3 regions of the Novibacillus thermophilus genome follow, and region 3 is predicted to be linked to each of the others. Evidence: riboswitches for the same ligand, from Rfam matches in the RefSeq annotation. Region 3 holds a riboswitch; each other region holds the start of a gene.
The links. Region 3 has a riboswitch for thiamine pyrophosphate ahead of tenI (thiazole tautomerase TenI). Riboswitches for the same ligand answer to the same signal wherever they lie in the genome.
Positions count from the first base shown of each region.

Region 1: another riboswitch for thiamine pyrophosphate. It lies ahead of tenA (thiaminase II); the one in region 3 lies ahead of tenI (thiazole tautomerase TenI).
Region 2: another riboswitch for thiamine pyrophosphate. It lies ahead of tenA (thiaminase II); the one in region 3 lies ahead of tenI (thiazole tautomerase TenI).

Region 1 is NZ_CP019699.1:337,865-345,616, reverse strand. Features, by position in the region: gene B0W44_RS01875 (thiamine pyrophosphate-binding protein) at 1-486, shown strand, start outside; gene B0W44_RS01870 (ThiF family adenylyltransferase) at 557-1,582, opposite strand; TPP riboswitch at 1,728-1,833, shown strand; gene tenA (thiaminase II) at 1,931-2,632, shown strand; rRNA gene rrf (5S ribosomal RNA) at 2,667-2,783, opposite strand; rRNA gene B0W44_RS01855 (23S ribosomal RNA) at 2,818-5,849, opposite strand; rRNA gene B0W44_RS01850 (16S ribosomal RNA) at 6,007-7,565, opposite strand.
Region 2 is NZ_CP019699.1:2,001,975-2,009,726, reverse strand. Features, by position in the region: gene B0W44_RS10005 (Na+/H+ antiporter NhaC family protein) at 1-1,227, shown strand, start outside; gene B0W44_RS10000 (M55 family metallopeptidase) at 1,292-2,113, opposite strand; gene B0W44_RS09995 (2-hydroxyacid dehydrogenase) at 2,141-3,121, opposite strand; gene B0W44_RS18145 (hypothetical protein) at 3,226-3,393, opposite strand; gene B0W44_RS09990 (hypothetical protein) at 3,613-3,903, shown strand; gene tenA (thiaminase II) at 3,974-4,654, opposite strand; TPP riboswitch at 4,728-4,836, opposite strand; gene B0W44_RS09980 (TraB/GumN family protein) at 4,939-6,114, shown strand; gene B0W44_RS09975 (glycosyltransferase family 8 protein) at 6,141-6,947, shown strand; gene B0W44_RS09970 (Gfo/Idh/MocA family protein) at 6,957-7,752, opposite strand, start outside.
Region 3 is NZ_CP019699.1:3,555,522-3,563,273, forward strand. Features, by position in the region: gene B0W44_RS17300 (helix-turn-helix domain-containing protein) at 1-281, shown strand, start outside; gene hutU (urocanate hydratase) at 431-2,086, shown strand; gene hutI (imidazolonepropionase) at 2,219-3,493, shown strand; gene B0W44_RS17315 (agmatinase family protein) at 3,514-4,512, shown strand; partial or broken gene B0W44_RS17320 (YjiH family protein) at 4,529-5,856, shown strand; TPP riboswitch at 5,987-6,097, shown strand; gene tenI (thiazole tautomerase TenI) at 6,156-6,800, shown strand; gene thiS (sulfur carrier protein ThiS) at 6,939-7,142, shown strand; gene B0W44_RS17335 (thiazole synthase) at 7,142-7,752, shown strand, end outside.

The DNA.
Region 1 (7,752 bases), 410 kb from region 3:
GGTGACCACACGGTTTGGTTTAACCGCGTTTTCCGGGCCACACAGCAAGACATTCTCTTCTCTGGAAAATGGCGAACGATGGGGTTTGCCCTCCCTGCCGCCATTGCGGCGAAACTCACCTTTCCAGAGCGCCAGGTCGTCGCATGCGTCGGTGACGGCAGTTTTGCCATGACGATGATGGAATTGGCTACTGCTGTCACCTACCGCACTCCTGTCTCCGTCATTGTCATGAACAACCGTTCCCTCTCCATGGAGAAAAACAGCATGAATGCGCAAGGCATGCAACCTTTCGGCACCGAGCTCATCAACCCGAATTTCGCCGATCTCGCTCAAGCGTTCGGCGCCAAAGGCATTCACGTTGAGACTGCAGACGAGCTCTCACCTGCGTTGGAAACGGCGTTTACATGCGGCGAACCGGCCGTAGTGGACGTCCACACATCGGACGCGATGCCACCGTTCACCTATTTTAAACAGGCCGTTCAGTAGTTCCCAAGGAAGAACCCCTTGCCCTTTCCCTAGCGTCGTTCAATACGCCGTACCATTTAATCACGTCGATTTACATCCCTAAGTATTTCGCGCACAAACGGCGTGCCGTCGCCGTGTCTTTCGTATGATGTACGAGGACTCGTCCGTCTTTAAACGCCACAATTCTGTGGCCTTCGACTTGAAAAGAAAGGAGATGGGTATTGTACACCGTCTCGTTGTCCAGCGAACGAACACGTGCAGCCATGGACACTAAATCCCATTCCCGCACATTGCGCAACCGGATCTGGACGGTGTCGCGGCCACACAGGACGGAGGTGCTCGCTCCTTTTTGCCCCGACAGGTAAGGGTATGAAGGATGATCCCCACACGCGGGGCATGAGGGCTTCCGCTTGTGTGACACTTTCATTTCCACATGCTCGTTTTTCCACAGATCAAACGCAACAAACGTATCGCGGACAGAGGCTTCGTTGTGTGTCAACAGTTTAAGTGCTTCCGCCGCTTGATGGGATGCGACCATTTGGGATGCGGGGGCGATGACCCCCGTCGTATCGCACGTCTCCCTTTGCTGTGGAGTCTCTTCACCGAACAAACAGACAAGGCACGGAGTTTGTCCGGGCATCACTGTTAACGAAGCGCCGTAAGCGCCGATTACCGCGCCGTAAATCCAAGGGATCCCCGCCTCGCACGCCGCATCATTGAGTAAAAAACGCGTTTCAAAGTTGTCTGTTGCGTCAATGATGACATCCATGCCTTGAATGAAGTCGCGCACGTTATCCTTCGTCACGTCAGAGACGAGTGGTTCGATATGGACGTCGCGGTTGACGGCAGAAAGGTAGTGGTAAGCCGCAATCGCTTTTGGTTGCATACGGCGCGCATCTTGTTCGTTAAATAGCGTTTGTCGCTGTAAATTGGACCAGTCGACGTAATCGCGGTCGACGAGACGGATGTTTCCGACTCCTGCCCGTACAAGAATTTCCAACACCGGTCCCCCTAAGGCGCCAGCACCGACGACGAGCACCGAAGAGCGGCGCAAGTGCTCGACCCCTTTCTTGCCAATCGGGGTGAAAAGGGCAAGCCTTGAATATCGTTCATGCATTTTAAAACACCCTCTAGCCACTGTTGACGGCATTTTGTTCCATTTTAAATACTAACACAACGAAACATTTCTTGCCGGTAAATAATTAAGAACATTTGCCTTTCTTTAAATAATATGTTCTAATAGGATACAAAAAATTGATAATTTTAGCCACTAGGGGTGCATCGATTCGATGCTGAGAAAGAGCGCACTCTTGACCCTTAGAACCTGATCTAGTTCGTACTAGCGGAGGGAAGTGGTATATGCACTTATTGATGTGTAAGCCTATACCCCATCCTTTCCTGCGGGTGGGGTCTTTCGTGTACAGTTTCAGTTTGCGATCAAAATTGAGCTAGAGGTGAATGAAGCATGACCGTTTTATTTACAGACCGCCTGTGGAAAAAAGTGCGGCCGATCTGGAAGGCATATGTAGAACACCCGTTTGTCAGAGGAATCGGGGAAGGTTGGCTGGAACGGGAAAAGTTCAAACACTTTATGAAACAAGATTACGTTTATTTGATTGAATACTCCCGCGTCTTTGCCCTGGGAAGTGCAAAAGCCCACGATTTGCAAACGATGACGACCTTTGCCAACTTGTTGCACGAGACGTTAAATTTTGAAATGGAGCTTCACCGCCAATACGCCAAGAAATTTAATATTTCCCCTGAAGAATTAGAAGCAACCGAACCATCGGCCACGACGATAGCCTATACGAGTTATATGCTGAATGTGTCGCAAAAGGGGGGAATTGAGAACGTCATTGCCGCCGTTCTCACCTGTGCTTGGAGTTACAATTATGTCGGTCAAGCGTTAGCGCAATGGCGCGGTGCTTTAGAGCACGAATTTTACGGAAACTGGGTGCAGACGTATTCCTCCGAAGCGTTCACACAACTGGCAAATGACTGCAAGGACTTAATGAATGAAGTGGCCGACGGGAAACCTGAACACGAATTAGCGACATTAGAAGACATCGTCGTGAACACAAGCCGATTTGAGTACATGTTTTGGGACATGGCGGAAAACATCACAATGTGGCCGACAGATAAAGTAGAAGGCGTTCAACAAAACTAAATGGCGGGGCCTTACGGCTCCCGCCATTCGTTTCGCCTGGCAGCGACCTACTCTCCCAGGGGCTCTCGCCCCGAGTACCATCGGCGCTGGAGGGCTTAACGGTCGTGTTCGGCATGGGTACGCGTGTGTCCCCTCCGCTATGGCCACCAGACAGCATTCCCTCAAAACTGGTCGGAAGCATTCTCTCGATTAAGCCCTCGACCGATTCGTATCCGTCAGCTCAACGTGTTACCACGCTTACACCTCGGACCGATCCACCTCGTCTTCTCCAAGGGGTCTTACCCAAGCACCTGAGTGCCTGGTGGGAAATCTCATCTTGAGGGGGGCTTCACGCTTAGATGCTTTCAGCGCTTATCCCGGCCACACGTGGCTACCCAGCGATGCCCTTGGCAGAACAACTGGTCCACCAGCGGTGTGTCCGTCCCGGTCCTCTCGTACTAAGGACGGCTCCTCTTCAGATTTCCTGCGCCCACGACAGATAGGGACCGAACTGTCTCACGACGTTCTGAACCCAGCTCGCGTACCGCTTTAATGGGCGAACAGCCCAACCCTTGGGACCTGCTTCAGCCCCAGGATGCGATGAGCCGACATCGAGGTGCCAAACCTCCCCGTCGATGTGGACTCTTGGGGGAGATAAGCCTGTTATCCCCGGGGTAGCTTTTATCCGTTGAGCGATGGCCCTTCCACTCAGAACCACCGGATCACTAAGTCCGACTTTCGTCCCTGCTCGACCTGTCAGTCTCGCAGTCAAGCTCCCTTCTGCCTTTACACTCCTCACGCGATGTCCAACCGCGCTGAGGGAACCTTCGAGCGCCTCCGTTACCTTTTAGGAGGCGACCGCCCCAGTCAAACTGCCCACCTGACAATGTCCCGCCACCGGCTCACGGCGGTCGGTTAGGATTTAACCATGATGAGGGTGGTATCCCACCGGCGCCTCCCTCGATCCTGGCGAACCGATTTCTCTGGCTCCCACCTATCCTGTACACATCATCGCCAAATCCACTATCAGGCTGCAGTCAAGCTCCACGGGGTCTTTCCGTCTTGTCGTGGGTAATGCGCATCTTCACGCATACTACAATTTCACCGGGCCTCTCGTTGAGACAGTGTCCAAGTCGTTACGCCTTTCGTGCGGGTCGGAACTTACCCGACAAGGAATTTCGCTACCTTAGGACCGTTATAGTTACGGCCGCCGTTTACTGGGGCTTCGGTTCAGACCTTCGCTTCCGCTAAGTCCTCCCCTTAACCTTCCAGCACCGGGCAGGCGTCAGCCCCTATACGTCGCCTTGCGGCTTCGCAGAGACCTGTGTTTTTGCTAAACAGTCGCTTGGACCTCTTCACTGCGGCCCCCTCAGGCAACCTCTCGGCCACCCTAACGGGGCACCCCTTCTCCCAAAGTTACGGGGCCATTTTGCCGAGTTCCTTAACGAGAGTTCTCCCGTGCGCCTTAGGATCCTCTCCTCGCCTACCTGTGTCGGTTTGCGGTACGGGCACCGCGCTCCTCGCTAGAGGCTTTTCTTGTCAGTGTGGGTGCAGGGACTTCGCTACTCTAAGTTTCACTCCCCATCACGGCTCAAGATCCTCGCAACGCGGGATTTGCCTCGCGCTGCTCTCTCACCGCTTGGACAGGCACATCCATCCGCCTGCTCCCCTGCCCTCCTGCGTCCCCCTTCGCTCAATCGGAACGCGGTGGTACAGGAATCTCCACCTGTTCTCCATCGCCTACGCTCTTCAGCCTCGGCTTAGGTCCCGACTTACCCTGAGCGGACGAACCTTCCTCAGGAACCCTTAGGCTTTCGGCGGAGGGGATTCTCACCCCTCTTATCGTTACTCATACCGGCATTCTCACTACCCAGCGCTCCACATTCCCTCCCGGAAATCCTTCGCTGCACTGGGTACGCTCCCCTACCACGGTGTCCCGCCCATAGCTTCGGTGATCCGTTTAGCCCCGGTACATTTTCGGCGCGACGTCACTTGACCAGTGAGCTTTTACGCACTCTTTCAATGATGGCTGCTTCTAAGCCAACATCCTGGTTGTCTCGGCAACGCCACATCCTTTCCCACTTAACGGATACTTCGGGACCTTAGCTGATGGTCTGGGTTGTTCCCCTCTCGACGTCGAATCTTAGCACCCGACGTCTGACTCCCAGGAACCGAATCAACGGCATTCGGAGTTTGACTGCGATCGGTAACCCGTCGAGGGCCCCTCACGCAATCAGTGCTCTACCTCCGCGATTCTTCCCCTGAGGCTAGCCCTAAAGCTATTTCGGGGAGAACCAGCTATCTCCGAGTTCGATTGGCATTTCACCCCTACCCACCCCTCATCCCCGCCTTTTTCAACAGACGTGGGTGCGGGCCTCCAGTCGGTGTTACCCGACCTTCACCCTGGACATGGGTAGATCACTCGGTTTCGGGTCGACGACGCGCAACTAAAATCGCCCTCTTCAGACTCGCTTTCGCTACGGCTCCGCGTCTCCCGCTTAACCTCGCTACGCATCGTCACTCGCCGGTCCATTCTACAAAAGGTACGCCGTCATCCAGATTACCCGGACTCCGACTGCTTGTAGGCACACGGTTTCAGGTTCTCTTTCACTCCCCTCCCGGGGTGCTTTTCACCTTTCCCTCACGGTACTGGTGCGCTATCGGTCGCCAGGGAGTATTTAGCCTTGGGAGGTGGGCCTCCCTGCTTCCCACGGGGTTCCCCGTGCCCCGCGGTACTCGGGGTCCGTCTCGGAGCGGACAGAATTTCGCCTACAGGATTCTTACCTTCTCTGATGGGCCGTTCCAGGCCGCTTCGGCTATCCCGTCCGTTTCTCACTCCTTATGAGACGCCCCACAACCCCGACACTCAACTCAAACCCACTACGCATATGATAAATGCGTCTTGTGGATCTCAGTTGAGTGCCGGGTTTGGGCTGTTTCCGTTTCGCTCGCCGCTACTCAGGAAATCGCTTTGAGCACCCACGAAAGGTTCCCTTTCGCAGGGCCCGCCTTGCTTTCTTTTCCTCAGGGTACTAAGATGTTTCAGTTCCCCTGGTTGCCCTCCGCTGCCTATGCATTCAGCAACGGATGCTCTCCTATGAAAGAGAGCGGGTTCCCCCATTCGGACATCCCCGGATCTACGCCTGCTTACGGCTCCCCGAGGCATTTCGGTGTTCGCCCCGTCCTTCGTCGGCTCCTGGCGCCTAGGCATCCACCGTGCGCCCTTTCTTGCTTAATCGTTCTCGACATGACTCTCGTCATCCCGGTGAATGCTTCCGATCCAGTTTTCAAGGAACACATCCGCCCCTCCACGGGACGGCAGAGACCATTCTCTTCTGAGAATGTCTCCCTCAAAACTAAACGAACAAGCCGAACGCCTTTTTTTTACTCCGTAGAAAGGAGGTGATCCAGCCGCACCTTCCGATACGGCTACCTTGTTACGACTTCACCCCAATCATCTGTCCCACCTTCGGCGGCTGGCTCCTTACGGTTGCCTCACCGACTTCGGGTGTTACAGACTCTCGTGGTGTGACGGGCGGTGTGTACAAGGCCCGGGAACGTATTCACCGCGGCATGCTGATCCGCGATTACTAGCGATTCCTCCTTCACGCAGGCGAGTTGCAGCCTGCGATCCGAACTGAGACTGGCTTTTTAGGGATTGGCTCCGCGTCACCGCTTCGCTGCCCTCTGTACCAGCCATTGTAGCACGTGTGTCGCCCAGGACATAAGGGGCATGATGATTTGACGTCATCCCCACCTTCCTCCAGCTTGTCACTGGCAGTCAGCTTAGAGTGCCCAACTCAATGCTGGCAACTAAGCTCAAGGGTTGCGCTCGTTGCGGGACTTAACCCAACATCTCACGACACGAGCTGACGACAACCATGCACCACCTGTCTCTCTGTCCCCGAAGGGAAACCTCTATCTCTAGAGGGGTCAGAGGATGTCAAGCCCTGGTAAGGTTCTTCGCGTTGCTTCGAATTAAACCACATGCTCCACCGCTTGTGCGGGCCCCCGTCAATTCCTTTGAGTTTCAGCCTTGCGGCCGTACTCCCCAGGCGGAGTGCTTAATGTGTTTACTTCGGCACTAAGGGCGTGACGCCCCTAACACCTAGCACTCATCGTTTACGGCGTGGACTACCAGGGTATCTAATCCTGTTCGCTCCCCACGCTTTCGCGCCTCAGCGTCAGTTACAGGCCAGAGAGCCGCCTTCGCCACTGGTGTTCCTCCCGATCTCTACGCATTTCACCGCTACACCGGGAATTCCGCTCCCCTCTCCTGCACTCAAGTCCCCCAGTTTCCAATGCCATCCCACGGTTGAGCCGTGGCCTTTCACATCAGACTTAAGAGACCGCCTGCGCGCCCTTTACGCCCAATAATTCCGGACAACGCTCGCCCCCTACGTGTTACCGCGGCTGCTGGCACGTAGTTAGCCGGGGCTTCCTCCTGTGGTACCGTCACGCTAAGAGCATGCCCTCTCCTAGCCGTTCTTCCCACATGACAGAGCTTTACAACCCGAAGGCCGTCCTCGCTCACGCGGCGTTGCTCGGTCAGGGTTCCCCCATTGCCGAAAATTCCCTACTGCTGCCTCCCGTAGGAGTCTGGGCCGTGTCTCAGTCCCAGTGTGGCCGGTCACCCTCTCAGGTCGGCTACGCATCGTCGCCTTGGTGAGCCCTTACCTCACCAACTAGCTAATGCGCCGCGAGCCCATCTGCAAGCGACGACTTCCGCCGCCTTTTAAGGCTCCCCCATGCGGAAAAGCCTCTTATCCGGTATTAGCTCCGGTTTCCCGCAGTTATCCCGGTCTTGCAGGCAGGTTGCCCACGTGTTACTCACCCGTCCGCCGCTGGTTCCGCCATCCGCCCCCGAAGGGGTGGTCGGCTTCACCCGCACGACTTGCATGTATTAGGCACGCCGCCAGCGTTCGTCCTGAGCCAGGATCAAACTCTCCATTAAAAATGGTCTGTCCGCAGCTCAGCTGCGTAACACTTTCCTTCAGAAGCCAAACAGGCTCCTTGTACGAAACAAGCTGTTCCAAGCTCTTGGACGTTGGCTTGTTCGTTCAGTTTTCAAGGAACATTCGCGCTCTCGCCTGAAAGGCGACATCCTACATCTTATCACGCAGGGCGTTTGCTGTCAATAC
Region 2 (7,752 bases), 1.6 Mb from region 3:
ACCTGGCTGTTCGGGATCGCGATTTTCTTTGAGGACTACTTTAACGCGTTAACCGTCGGCAGTGTCATGCGCCCGGTCACGGACAAAATGAAAGTGTCGCGGGAAAAACTGGCGTACATCGTCGATTCCACTTCTGCCCCCATGTGTTTGCTGGCACCTGTGTCTACGTGGGTCGTTTTCGTGATGGGGTTAATTGGAGCGCAGTTTGCAGATCTCGGCATTTCCGAATCTGCGTACCTGGCCTATCTCAAAACGATTCCTTTTAATTTTTACGCGATCCTCGCTCTGCTGCTCGTCGCCCTCACGGTCTTGACGAAGCTAGAATTTGGCCCGATGGCCGCAGCCGAGAAACGGGCGCGGACGACCGGCGCCCTTTTCCGCGAGGGGGCAAAACTTCCGTCGGCACAAGACATTACCGATTCCACGCCGCCGGAAAACGTTGTGCCCAAGTTGCGCAACATGGTGATCCCCCTTGTCGTGCTTCTAGGGTTGATTCCCCCTCTGTTCCTGTGGACAGGCGGTTTTCCGGAGAACGACTTCGTGAATGCCATCGGTGAAGCGGACGGCTCCGTCTCGATCATGCTCGCAGCGTTTGTTGCGGGAATGGTCGGGCTGGCCCTCGGGGTTGGACAAAACATGTTCAGCGTCGGCAAAGCCATCGACATCTACTTCAGCGGCATTAAAGGCATGACACTCGTCTACATCATCTTGACATTGGCGTGGTCCATCGGGAGTGTGACGGAGGCAGTGGGGACAGCCGAATACGTCATCAGCCTCGCAGAGCAGACGACGTCGCCGCAGTTGATCCCCGTCTTGCTGTTCGCCGTCGGCATGTTGATTTCGTTTACAACCGGGACGTCTTACGGAACGTTTGCCATCATGATCCCTATCGCCATTCCGTTGGCCGTATCGATGGATGTCTCCGTCTTCCCGGCCATCGCCGCCGTCCTCAGCGGAGGCATTTTCGGCGACCACTGCTCCCCGATTTCGGACACGACGATCTTGTCGTCCGCCGGCTCTTCTTGTGACCACATCGATCACGTAAATACCCAGCTCCCCTACGCCATCACCGGCGGATTAAGCGGCATCGTGGCGTTTCTCACCGTCGGGTTGACGGGATCTGCCCTCGCGTCTGTCGCAAGCGGCATTCTCGCCATGTTCGCTCTCGTCTTCACCTTCAGCAAAATTTGGGGAGTCAACAGCAAAGGCCTAGACGTCCCGGCATAACCACGAAGGCTAATTTTTCACCTCCCACGACGCCCCAAAGGCCGTTGGAGGTCTTTTCGTTCCACTAACTGAACGCGGCTTTCATCGCTAACTCCGTCATCACGATCATCGCCTGGTAAGCTTCCAACATGTCGTTCGCCTGGTATGTAACGGTGCTGCCTGCCTCGATGTGCGTTCCCGGCAGAAGATTGGCCCATTCCGCCTGTCCGTAATTGGCAAACTCGATCTTGAGGACCGGGTTGTCCGGCGGTACGAGTGGTTTGACCCGATCCCTGTTTGCCAAAGCCTGGGCCGTTTTTTCCCGCAGCAGCTTTCCGCTTTTTTGCGGGGTCAGGCAGCATGCCGCCGTCCGGGAAATGCACTCCTTCACAACAGCGGTCGTAATCCCGGGAATGAGCGTTTCCGCTTCTTTGGCGATCTCGTCGTCACCCGCCACCATAATGACTGGAACGCCGTAATAGCCTGCCAAATAAGCGTTTAAGCCGAATTCTCCGACGGCGACACCGTCGACGAACACGTGGCGAACGCCGAAAATCATCGTGTGGCTCAAGATGCCCCTCATCGCCGCCCTGGCGTGGTAACCGGCGAATATGGCGGCGTCAAAGCTGTCGTCAAGCCCCTGCATCATCGAAAACGGCTTCACATCGCCGGAAATGAGTTTCGCTTCCGGATGAAGTTTCTCAATCAACACGTTGTTCATTTTAGAATGGCTGTCGTTGACGATCACTTCGCCGCACCCTACGTTGAACGCCGCCTCGACGATGTGATTCGCCTCATCGGTCATCAACTGCTGGCCGCGGGTGTAGTGGCGTTGGCTTGAATCGACAAAGGTCTGATCGACAAGGCCCGTGATCCCTTCCATGTCCACCGACACAAATAGTTTCATCGTCTGTCAACCTCCTATTTAAAACAGCTATTGGTGCAGCCCCGCTTGATTGACGACGTTCTCGCACGGTCTGCCCGTTAACACAGCCAATACATTTTGGGCCGCCATCATCCCCATGTTCGTCCGGGTTTTCACTGAAGCACTTCCGATGTGCGGCAACAGAACGACGTTGGACAGATCTTTCAACCCAGGTTCCAGCTGGGGTTCGCGTTCGTACACGTCCAGCCCGGCACCGGCAATGACGCCGTGTTCCAAGGCGTGGACCAGGGCTTTTTCGTCCACGATCGGTCCGCGGGCGGTGTTAATCAAGTAGGCCGTTTCCTTCATCAGCTTCAACTCCCTTTCGCCGATGAAGTGGTGCGTCCCTTCCGTGTACGGCACATGGATGGAGATGTAATCGGCTCGCTGTAACAACTCTTCTTTGGTGACGTATTCGGCGTTCAGGCTCCGTTCTTGCTCCAGAGGTAACCGCGTCCGGCTGTAGTAGAGGACGTCCATCTCAAACCCCCTCGCCCGCCGCGCTACCGCTTGTCCGATGCGTCCCATGCCGACAATGCCCAACGTGGCCCCGTGTACATCGCTGCCGAGAAAGAGCTGCGGTGCCCAATTCTCCCATTGCCCGGACCGCGTGTACACGTCGCCTTCCACAACGCGGCGGGCAACGGTCATCAAGAGCGCCCACGCCAGGTCAGCCGTCGTCTCTGTCAACACCCCCGGGGTGTTCGTCACGGCAATGTTGTGTTCTGTCGCCGCTTCCACATCGATATTGTTGAATCCGACTGCGTAGTTGCTGATCACCTTCAAGTCCGGCGCCGCTTCGATGACCTCCCTGTCAATCGTGTCCGTGACGAGTGAAATCAGTCCTGCCTTTCCCTGCACACCTTCGATGATTTCCTGTTTTTTTAACACCCGGTCTTCTGCATTGTACGAGAGCTCTGTATGCTCTTTTAAAAATGCCATCACGGGTGACGGAAGTTCCCGGGTTAGAAACACCTTCGGTTTTCCCATCAAGATCACCTCCAGCGGTGGTAATAGGAAGGCGTACGGTCACTATTCGCCTTACACGGCCAAAATCCTGCAAAAAAAGAGGAATACCCGAAGGCATGCCGCTTCTACTCGTCGGGAACGACGGCAGAGACTGCGAAATGTCCCCATTCGTCATCGCACGTGTCAAAACGCCGTTCCTCTTCCGGATCGACGCACGGATACCCCTTTCTCTGGTCGATTAAGAAGAATAACAGAGATAAAAACAAAAGGCACAACAACGCAATTTTTAACACGAACTCCCCCCTCTTTCTCCCTTACCTGTTATGTCTTCTACACCTTTGTCAATAATCCTCTAATTTTCCTAAAAAAAATGCGACGAATGTCCTATGTCGTCGAAATCATTCGTCCCACTTCCATCTTTACGTTTTGACTTTTCGTTTATGACAAGTTTCCCTTGTTGTTCTTTTGCATAGGCTATCATGGGCAAAAGAACACCGAGGGAGGGTTGACACGTGAGCTCATCGGTATCCGACAACCAGCAGCCGGAATATTCCAGTGAACCGTACCGCGATGAAGGAATTCACGTTCAGCAGTATCCAGGTCATGGCGCTGTTCAAGGCTATGAACAACCGTGGTACAACACTCAGCAGCAGCCGTATGCCGAAACGAATCTGTTCCCGTTCGGATTTGGATTAGGGATTCCACTGTTTCCACCGTACCCGCCGTTCTTCGGACCGTTTGTCGGACCCTTTTTCGGTCCGTTCGGCGGACCCTTTGGCGGACCGTTCAGGGGACCTTTCTAACCTTATACATCTCCCCTGAACGAATCAGAGCGTCCTCCTCAGAGGACGCTCTACTCATTGGTAGCCAAATTCATTGAGAAATGGTTTCATTGGACGGCCACGCTTCCTGCGTATAGGCCATCTCCCAGAATGCAAGTTCGTATTCGCTGGCCATGACAAATTGCTCTTTCATACTGCGCCGTTCCTTCTCACTCGCGTCTTTGGCAATGCGGTCCAAAAGGTCGATTTGTTCCTGGACCGACGTTTGGAACCAGTCGCTGGCATACGTTTTGATCCAATTTTGATAGACGGGCTCCTTCGGTGTTGCATCGCGGTACTTGCGTCCAATCTCTCCGTACAACCAATAACACGGCAGCAGAGCGGCAACCGTATCCCCCAGCCGGCCAGACAGTGCGGCCCGGTACAAATGGGATGTGTAAGCGTAAGCCGTCGGTGCCGGCCGAAACTGGGCGAGGTCGTCATCCGTAATGTTCAGTACTTCGGCGTGTTCCCGATGCACGGTCAACTCCGCCTCTGCCGTCAGTTTCGCTTTTCCCGCCAACAGTGACGTCACCCGGAAGTCGTCCGCTTGCGCAGCCCCCATCGCGTGAACTTTCCCGAAGTGTTTCAAGTAGTAAATATCCTGCAAAACGTAAAACCTGAACGTCTCCAACGGCAAGTCTCCGCGCACAATCCCTAACACAAACGGGTGGTTCAAACTTTTCTCCCAACTTGTCTTGGCTGCGTCGCGCAGCGTCTCAGAAAACCGCATAAAAAAATCCTCCTCGCTCTCGTGTCCGGCTTGTGAGGAGGAAAGTTTTGAAAGACGCACGTTTGTCCCAAATGAAACAACGTCTCCACTTCCCTCCGCTGGTACGAGCCAGATCAGGTTCCAAGGGTCTTAAAGCTTGTGCTTTAATCTCAGCCTCATACAAGGCGCCCCTAGCGGAAATGAATGTTGTATGACGATTTCATCATATCACGTTCCTTGAGGATGTCAATCTTATGAATTGTTGTATAATGAAGGAAGACTGACGAGAAAAAAGGAAGGACACTATGGCTGAAACAAACGAAACCATCACGCGAATACAGTTACAGGGCAAGGAATACATCCTGATCGGAACGGCCCACGTGTCGAAACACAGTGCCGAACAAGTGAAAGACGTCATTGAGGCCGAAAGGCCCGATTCGGTCTGCATTGAATTGGACAAACAGCGGTATGAGTCGTTAGTGAAAGGGAATAAGTGGAAAGAAACGGACATTTTCAAGGTGATTAAGGAAAAGAAAGCATCGCTGATGCTCGTCAATTTGGCCATTTCTTCTTTTCAAAAACGAATCGCCAAGCAGTTCGGCATTCAGGCCGGCCAGGAGATGGTACAGGGGATCGAATCGGCAAAAACGACCGGGGCCAACCTCGTCCTCGCGGACCGAAACATACAAATTACGTTTGCCCGCATTTGGCACAGCATCGGATTTTGGGGAAAGGTAAAACTTCTTTCGCAAATGATCGCCAGCATTTTTAATACGGAGAGCATCTCGGAAGAAGAACTAGAAAAGATGAAGTCGCAAGATGCGATTAACGCCATTCTCCACGAATTCACCGCCACGTTCCCCAAGTTGAAAGTGCCGCTCATTGATGAAAGAGACCAGTACTTGGCTCAAAAAATAAAAGAGGCCCCTGGGGAAAAAGTCGTCGCGGTCGTGGGAGCCGCCCACGTTCCCGGCATTAAGCGGGAGATCCACAAGGAACACGATTTAGCCCACCTGAGCCAAATCCCGCCTAAACCAACATGGCCCAAAATCGTCGCCTGGTCCATTCCCCTTCTCATTCTTGCTGCAATCGCCTACACGTTTTTCACGAATCCGGAGGCGGGATATCAGCAAACGGTGAGTTGGGTGTTGTGGAACGGATCTCTCTCGGCCATTGGATCGGCCCTGGCGTTAGGACACCCCCTTGCCATTTTGACGGCGTTTGTCGCTGCTCCCATCACGTCGTTAAACCCCCTGTTGGCAGCGGGGTGGTTTGCCGGCATTGCGCAAGCTTTCGTGCAGCGACCGAGTGTAGCCGACTTCGAGAAACTTTCCGAAGATGTGTTTAGTGTGAAAGGTTTTTGGCACAATAAGGTGACGCGTATTCTGTTAGTGGTCGTACTGGCCAATTTGGGAAGTTCACTGGGGACGTTTGTCGGCGGAGCGGACGTCGTCCGTTTATTCATCGACAACTTATCATGAGTACTGTACTGGAGAGTTGAGGATGTATGAATATTCTGGTGACAATCAATGCGAACTACCTCAAGGCCCTCAAAGTGATGCTGAAGTCCATGTTTATCAACAACCCAGGTGTACCCTTTCACATCTACCTCATGCACTCTCGCTTAAAAGGGGAGGACGTCTCCGACATTGACCATTTTGTCGCTGAACACGGCCAAACGCTTATCGAAGTCGAAGTACAGGATGACTACTTTGACAGGGCTCCCGTCTTAAAGCATTACACAAAGGAAATGTACTACCGGCTCTTGGCCTTCAAATTTTTACCTGAGAATCTGGACAAGATCTTGTACCTAGACCCTGACATTCTCGTCATCAACGAAATTCAATCCCTGTACGATACGGACCTTTCCGGCTTTCTTTACGCCGCTGCCTATCACGACCGAGTCTCCATAACGGAAATTAACAAACTGAGGTTACGGCCTTACGAAATCGAGGCTTACTACAATTCGGGCGTGTTGCTCATGAACCTTCCGCTGCAGCGAGAGAAAATAAACGAACAAGACATCTACAACTTTGTCGAAGAAAACAAAAAAAGGCTGATTTTGCCCGATCAAGACATCATTAACGCCCTTTACTCCAAATCGATCAAGGAAATAGACGAAATTCGGTTCAACTACGACGCCAGATTTTACCGCTACTACAAGATGATGAGTAACGGCAACATTGACATGGACTACGTCATTCGCCACACGTCCATCATCCACTTTTGCGGCAAGCGAAAGCCGTGGCACAAACATTATACAGGGAGGTTCCACTCCCTGTATAAACATTACGAAAAACTGGCGTTGCCTTGAATGGTCACGTTATAGGTCTTCAATCGCCACCCATGAACCGGTTTCAATGGATTGGTCCACCGCTTCCAAAACACGCTGGCACTCGACCCCGTCCGAAAAGTCGGGAACAAACGGTTTGTCTTCCACAATACTTTGAATCAACTCGTACACCACATGGACAAACCCGTGTTCGTAGCCAATAATGTGTCCTGGCGGCCACCAGTGACCTGCATACGGATGAACATCTTCTGTCACCATAATCGTTTTGAATCCTTGCGTACGGGGTTCTTCATCAGCGAAATACACTTGCAACTCATTGAGACGCTCCAAGTTAAAGCGGATCGAACCTTTACTCCCGTTAATTTCAAACAAGTTCCCGTTCTTCCATCCCGTCGCATACCTGGTGGCTTCGAACGTTCCCAGAGCCCCGTTTTTAAACTGGGCGAGGAACGAGGTCGTATCGTCTACCGTCACATCCCCCATTTCACCGGAACCTTTCGCAGTTAATCCACTCATCTCTACAGGTTTCGGTCGCTGTTTGACAAACGTCTTGCTCTGTCCCACGACACAGTCAAAATCCCCGATAAGAAAGCGAGCTAGATCGATGCAGTGCGCATTCAGATCACCGTGTGCGCCTGAACCCGCTATTTCTCTTTGCAGGCGCCAGGCCAAAGGCGCTTTAGGATCAACGAGCCAATCCTGCAAGTAGAGAGCGCGGTAGTGATAGATTTCCCCGATCTTCCCTTCGTCAATCAGTTGCTTTGCCAACTGTACCGCCGGTAGAAAACGGTAGTTAAAGCATATTCCGTGTTTGACACCCGCTGCT
Region 3 (7,752 bases):
TAAGGTTGCAGGACGTCGCCGAACACGTCAACATGAGCCCCAGCTATTACAGCCACCTGTTGACGAAAGCGACGGGACAGTCGTTTAGACAAATACTAAAAAGCGTTCGATTGAAGCACGCCAAGAAACTGTTGGCGGAGTCGACGTGGACGGTACAAGAAATTACGGAACACGTCGGATTTACTGACGCCAATTACTTCAGCCGCATTTTTAAGGAGGCCACCGGAGAAACTCCGAGAGAATACCGCCAAAAGAAAAGTAAGAAATCAAAAGAAAAGTAAGGTGTAAGACCTTACTTTTTTGTCGGCCGAATTTTCAATTAAATTAAATGCGTATATTCAAATAAAAATGGCCTATCTATTTTGACATGTGGGCGATTAAGATGGTGGTAAACCACTAAACGGTACTTGACGAATGCGGAGGTTTTCACATGTCACACAGAACAGCCATTCGCGCCCCGCGGGGCACAACATTGAACACGAAAGGGTGGATTCAAGAGGCCGCTCTGCGCATGCTCATGAACAACCTCGACCCGGAAGTGGCAGAACGGCCGCAAGACCTCGTCGTGTACGGCGGCATTGGAAAAGCAGCCCGCAACTGGGAGAGTTTCAACGCCATCGTCGACACGCTAAAGCAGTTGGAAGACGACGAAACAATGCTCGTCCAATCGGGCAAACCCGTGGCCGTGTTTAAGACGCACACCGATGCGCCCCGCGTCTTAATCGCCAATTCCAACCTCGTCCCGGCGTGGGCCACGTGGGAGCACTTCCACGAACTGGACAAAAAAGGGTTGATCATGTACGGACAGATGACGGCCGGCAGCTGGATTTACATCGGCAGTCAAGGCATCGTCCAAGGAACGTACGAGACGTTCGCCGAATGCGCCCGGCGACATTTTAACGGCACGCTGAAAGGCACGGTTACCGTCACCGCCGGCCTGGGCGGGATGGGCGGCGCCCAACCCCTTGCCGTCACGATGAACGACGGCGTCGTCATCGCGGTGGAAGTGGACGAAACGCGCATCCAGCGGCGCCTCGACACGCGATACCTCGACATGAAGGTGGATACCCTCGATGAGGCCATTCGTCTGGCGGAAGAAGCAAAGCAAAAGGAGAAGGCTCTCTCGATTGGCTTACTCGGCAATGCGGCAGAAATTTTGCCCGAAATGGTGCGGCGCGGATTTGTCCCAGACATCGTGACGGATCAGACGTCCGCCCACGATCCCTTCAACGGCTACGTTCCCGCTGGGGTAACCCTGGAAGACGCACGCGAGATGCGCCAAGCGTCGCCTGACGCTGTCGTGAAAAAAGCCAAGGAGAGTATGGCCGTACACGTAGAGGCCATGCTCGAGATGCAGAAAAAAGGCGCCGTCGCCTTTGACTACGGCAACAACATTCGCCAGGTCGCCCACGACGAAGGTGTGAAAGATGCCTTTAATTTCCCCGGTTTTGTGCCGGCGTACATCCGGCCGCAATTTTGCGAAGGCAAAGGCCCCTTCCGCTGGGTCGCCCTCTCCGGCAACCCGGAAGACATATACAAAACGGACGAGGTCATTTTGCGGGAGTTCCGCGACAATGAACACTTGTGCAACTGGATTCGCATGGCCCGCGAAAAAATTGCCTTCCAGGGACTCCCGTCGCGCATCTGTTGGCTCGGCTACGGGGAGAGAGCCCGCTTCGGCAAAATCATCAACCAGATGGTGGCAGACGGCGAACTGGAAGCGCCGATCGTGATCGGACGGGACCACCTCGATTCCGGATCGGTCGCATCGCCAAATCGTGAAACCGAAGCCATGAAGGACGGCAGTGACGCCGTCGCCGACTGGCCGATCTTGAACGCCCTCATAAACGCCGTTGGCGGTGCCAGCTGGGTGTCCGTCCACCACGGCGGAGGAGTCGGCATGGGGTATTCTCTGCACGCCGGCATGGTCATCGTCGCCGACGGTACGAAAGCAGCCGAGGCGCGGCTGGAGCGCGTCTTAACGACCGATCCCGGCATGGGCGTGGTCCGTCACGCCGACGCTGGCTACGAGCTGGCGCAAAAAACCGCCCGCGAACGGGGTGTACACATCCCGATGTTGAAATAGGACAGTGAGCGCCGCATGAAAAGGACGTCCACAGTTGCCCGCATAACCCGAAGGTTGCGAATGTACTGAAAGGATGCACTTTGAGGATGACTGTCTATCGAAGCGTTAGAAATACAGCAGAGGAGGTCCGTCATGACGAAACCACTGTTTGTCCGCCGTGCAGCGCAACTCGTCACACTGCGCGGAACGTCTGAAACGCCGGTTAGTGGAAAACGCATGAGTGACTTAGGGATCATTGAAGACGGATCTGTTTGGGTCGAAGACGGAACCATTCGCTACGTCGGCCATGATTCAGACGTTTTGGCACAAGTGGGTGAGCGCCTGTCTGAAGCCGACCAGATTGATGCCCGCGGCAAAGTCGTCACCCCCGGCCTCGTCGACCCGCACACGCACGTCGTCTTCGCCGGAAGTCGTGAGAACGAGTTCGAAATGCGGCTCAGCGGGGCCACCTACATGGAGATTATGAATGCCGGCGGCGGCATTCACAGTACGACCCAAGCGACACGGAATGCATCAGAGGAACAGCTGTATCAGGAGACACTTCCACGGCTTGACCGCTTCCTGCAACACGGGGTGACCACAGTAGAAGCAAAAAGCGGTTACGGCCTGTCGCTGGAGCACGAACTGAAACAGTTGCGCGTCGCCAAACGGTTAGACGACGATCACCCCGTCGACATCGTCTCCACCTTTATGGGCGCCCACGCAGTCCCTGAAGCGTACAAAGACGATCCAGACCGCTTTGTCGACATTGTCATTCACGAGATGATCCCGAAAGTGGCCGAAAGCGGCCTAGCCGAATTTAACGACGTGTTTTGCGAACTGGGCGTCTTTACCCCGGAACAGTCAGAACGCATTTTAACCGCCGGAAAAGAACACGGCCTGTTGCCGAAAATACACGCAGACGAGATTGAACCGTACCGAGGGGCGGAGACCGCAGCCCGGGTCGGTGCCGTGTCGGCCGACCATTTGCTGCGCGTTACAGACGCAGGAATTAAGCAAATGGCCGATGCTGGTGTCGTGGCCGTTCTGCTGCCTGGGACCGCGTTCTTCCTCATGACTGAAGCGGCAAACGCCCGCAAAATGATCGATGCCGGCGTGCCGGTGGCGTTGTCGACAGACCGCAATCCCGGCTCATCGCCGACAGAATCGCTGCCGTTTATCATGAACTTGGGCTGCCTTTCAATGAACATGACGCCGGCTGAAGTCATTACTGCCGCCACGATCAACGCCGCCCACGCCATCAAGCGCGGCCACGTCATCGGTAGCGTCGAAACTGGCAAACAAGGCGATCTCGTCATTTTCGACGCTCCGAACGTCGCTTACATGCAGTACAATTACGCCGTCAATCTCGTCGACACAGTCGTGAAAAAAGGAAAGGTCGTGGTCAAACAAGGATCGCTCCTTTAAACAAAGAGCAGGTGATGAACATGACGACTTACCCGTACCCGCAATTAAATCCACCGCCTTTTGTCTGGCAAAAGGAAACCGGTGTCCGTGAACCCAAAGTTCACGAGTGGATCAGGTCGTTAAGCCCCGGCGCCGATCACGTTGAATGGCAAAACGTCGATGTCACCCTGTTGGGGGTCCCGCTGTCCCGCTCGTCGATCAGCGCCTCTGCCGCCAGTGAAACGCCCCACGCCATGCGCCAAGCGTGGAAAGGGTTTGTCCCGTACAACCTTGATTACGACGTAGATTTGACGCCGCTAAACGTCGTCGACTTGGGAGACGTGAAGCAGCACGTGACCGACATCGCCTGGAGCCACAAAGCCATTACAGATGCGATGTACGCCATGCGCACACACCATCCGAACACGTTTCCGCTGGCACTGGGCGGCGACCATTCGATAACGGCCATGCTCGTGAAGGGGTGGAAAAAAGCGCACCCAGACGAGCGGATCGGCATTTTGCAGCTGGACACCCACTTTGACCTGCGCAGTCTAAAAGACAACGGCCCGAGCAACGGGACTCCCATTCGAAACTTGATTGAGAGCGGCACCATTAAAGGGGAAGACGTCTGGAACATCGGACTGCACGGTTTCTTCAACGCCAAGTCCCTCAAAGAGTACGCAGACAGAGCGGGAATCCGATACGTGACCATGCGTCGCGCGCGCCAGCGCGGCTTAGATGCCGTGATCCAGGAGGCGCTCCTCGATCTAAAGCGCCGCGTGGACACCGTTTATGTCACTGTCGACATGGACGTCCTCGACATAGCGTACGGTCCTGGAGCCCCAGCTACGACACCCGGCGGCATGCAGACCGACGAACTGTTCACGGCGGTCACGGCAGCCGGACGCGACCCGCATGTGAAAGCGATGGACATCGTCTGCCTCGATCCGCACAAAGATGTCGCACAGGCCACTGTCAAAGCCGGCGTACACACGATGCTCAGTTTCCTGACGGGATTCTACTTGCGACAACACGACTGAAAGGAGTGTTCACACATTGGATGGACTACATCGGACAAAAACAAACCAAACACTCGCACAGCCTCCCGTGTCACCAGCCGCGGCATGTCGATTCTTTCTGTTCAGTGCCATCGGAATCTTTATGTTTTTCATTCCGGTGACACTAAACGGCACGAACTCCATTATGCTCGATCACATCGTCTCGGGCTTTCGTACGGCGTTCTCTAGTCTGACACCTTATTACGCACTCTTCGTCATAGCGCTGGGAGCCGTTTACCCCTTTGTCGCCAAAACGTGGAAGGAAAACGCGGTCGCTCTCACGTTTTCAGTCCTAAAAGTTCTCGGCTTCATCATCACCGTCATGCTCGTCTTTGAATTCGGTCCAGCCTGGCTGTTTCACGACAACATGGGCCCGTTTTTGCTCAATTCCCTCGTCATCCCCGTGGGGTTGCTCGTTCCAATCGGCTCCATATTTTTAGCCCTGCTCGTCGGCTACGGATTGCTGGAGTTTATCAGCATCCTCATGCAGCCGGTGATGAAACCCGTCTGGAAGACGCCGGGCCGGTCAGCTCTCGATGCCGTGGCGTCCTTCGTCGGCAGTTATTCCATCGGTCTGTTAATTACTAACCGCTTATTCAAAGAGGGGAAGTGCACGGTCAAAGAGGCGACTATCATTGCAACCGGTTTCTCCACCGTGTCCGTCACGTTTATGGTGGTGGTGGCCGACACCCTCGGTCTGATGGACATGTGGAACGCTTACTTCTGGACAACCTTTGTCGTGACGTTTGTGGTGACAGCGATCACAGTCCGAATTTGGCCTCTGAACCGTATGAGTGAAAACTACTATGACGGAAAAGGGACCCCGGAAATCACAATAGAAAACAACCGCCTGCGCCACGCCTGGATGAAAGCGATGGAAACGGCGGAAATTTGTCAAAAAATGTATGGCAAAATTTAAAAGACGGCTTCGTGATGACGATGAGCATTTTACCGTCCATCATGTCTGTCGGGCTCATCGGACTCGTGTTAGCGGAATATACGCCGCTTTTTGATTTCCTCGGCTACTTGTTCTACCCGTTTGCGGCACTCGTCCAACTGCCTGAACCGCTGCTCGCCGGGAAAGCTGCAGCCCTTTCCATTGTGGAGATGTTCTTGCCAGCCCTGTTGACAGTGGACGCCGCCCTGATGACGAAATTCGTTACCGGCATCGTGTGCGTGTCTGCGATTTTATTCTTCTCCGCTGTCATACCCGTCATTTTGTCCACGGAGATCCCGGTGAGCATTCCCAAGTTGGTTGTCATTTGGTTCGAACGCGTCGTGTTGACCATACTGATTGCCACTCCCCTCGCTTACTTGTTGCTGTGAGCCGAAATGTGGGCGACTGCCCGAGTTGTCAAAAAGGAGCTTAGGAGGAATACACCGTCTGTGGTTGGCAGCTCCTGCTGTGTTATGATACGATGGAGTCAAACAGCTGACGAAAGCGAAAACATGAATACAAAATCACTAGGGGTGCCTTTGGAGAAAGGCTGAGATTAAAGTGACACTTTAAAACCCTTTGAACCTGATCTGGGTCAATACCAGCGTAGGGAAGTGATGGGAGAAACGTGAGCCTCAACCACTTTCCACAACTGGGAAGTGGTTTTTTAAATGGCAGGTGAAGCGGAATGAATTTAAAACAGGCGAAACACGTCGAGCTCCACGCCGTGACCGATGGCTCCCAAACGGTGGAGGAATTGTCGGAAATTTTATTACTCATCCAGCGTGACGTCGACTTTATCCACATCAGGGAAAAAAATAAACAGCCAAAAAAAATCGTGCAACTGATCCAAGCTCTCGTTGACAGCGGAGTCCCGAGAGAGAAGTTAGTCGTAAACGACCGTGTGGATATCGCCCTTCTGCTCGGCCTCCACAACGTTCACCTCCCTTCCGCAGGGATCCCCGTCGAACGGTTGAAGGAAAAGTTCCCCGAGTTGAAAGCCGGCGTTTCCGTTCACACGCTGGAAGACGCCCTCCAAGCGGAACAAAAAGGTGCCGATTACGTCATGTTCGGGCATATCTTCACAACCCGTTCAAAGCCCGGTTTGTCTCCGAGGGGGTTGGACGCTTTAAGGGCGGTCGCCCACACGGTGAAACGGCCCGTCGTCGCCATTGGGGGCATTCATCCACACAACGCAAAAGACGTTGTTGAAGCGGGTGCCGCCGGCATTGCCGTCATGTCTGCTCTTTTTTCGGCGGAAAATCCGCAAAAAGCTGCTCGCTCGTTCCATTTTGTGCACAAGGGGGGAGGCCATGGAACCCGACCCGTTTAACCGTTGGCGCTACGACAGGGACATCTCACCGGCAGCACGTTTCTTCGACGGACCTTCAAAACGGAAAGGAACGTCGTCTGTTCAAGCCAAGTAAGTCCGTATGACCGCTCTTCCGTCGACCGAGAGGAGGTGACTGCGGTGGAATTGCACGTGAACGGTCGTGAGGTGACACTTGACGACAGCGTCCAGACGATTTCCGATTTACTTCAGTTTTTCCATCTGCAAGACCGGATTGTCATCGTCGAACACAACCGGGAAATTGTGGACAAAGAGCACTACCCCTCGAAAAAACTCGATCAAGGCGACCGCGTGGAAATTGTTCATTTCGTCGGAGGAGGTTGATGGCCGTGTTGAAAATAGCCAATAAAACGTTTCACTCGAGATTGCTTTTGGGAACGGGCAAGTATCCATCGCTGGATGTCCAGCGCAAAGCCGTACAAGCGGCAGAAGCTGAAATCTTGACGTTCGCTGTCAGAAGGATGAACATTTTCGAGCCGACGCAACCGAACTTTCTAGAGCAGTTAGATCTCACTCAATACACGCTGTTGCCCAACACTGCCGGTGCCAAAACTGCAGAAGAGGCGGTCCGCATCGCCAAACTGGCAAAAGCGTCAGGATTGTGCGACATGGTCAAGGTAGAAGTGATCGGGTGTGACAAAACGTTGTTGCCGGACCCTGTCGAAACGTTGAAAGCGTCTGAAAAGTTGTTGGAAGAAGGTTTTATCGTCCTGACGTACACGTCAGATGACGTCGTATTGGCGAAGCGTCTAGAGGAGCTGGGCGTCCATGCGGTCATGCCGGGGGCCTCCCCCATTGGTTCCGCCCAAGGCGTCGTCAATCCGTTAAATCTATCCTTGATTATTGAGCAATCCGACGTCCCGGTCATCGTGGACGCTGGCATAGGCTCCCCCCGCGACGCAGCATTCGCCATGGAGCTCGGAGCCGACGGCAT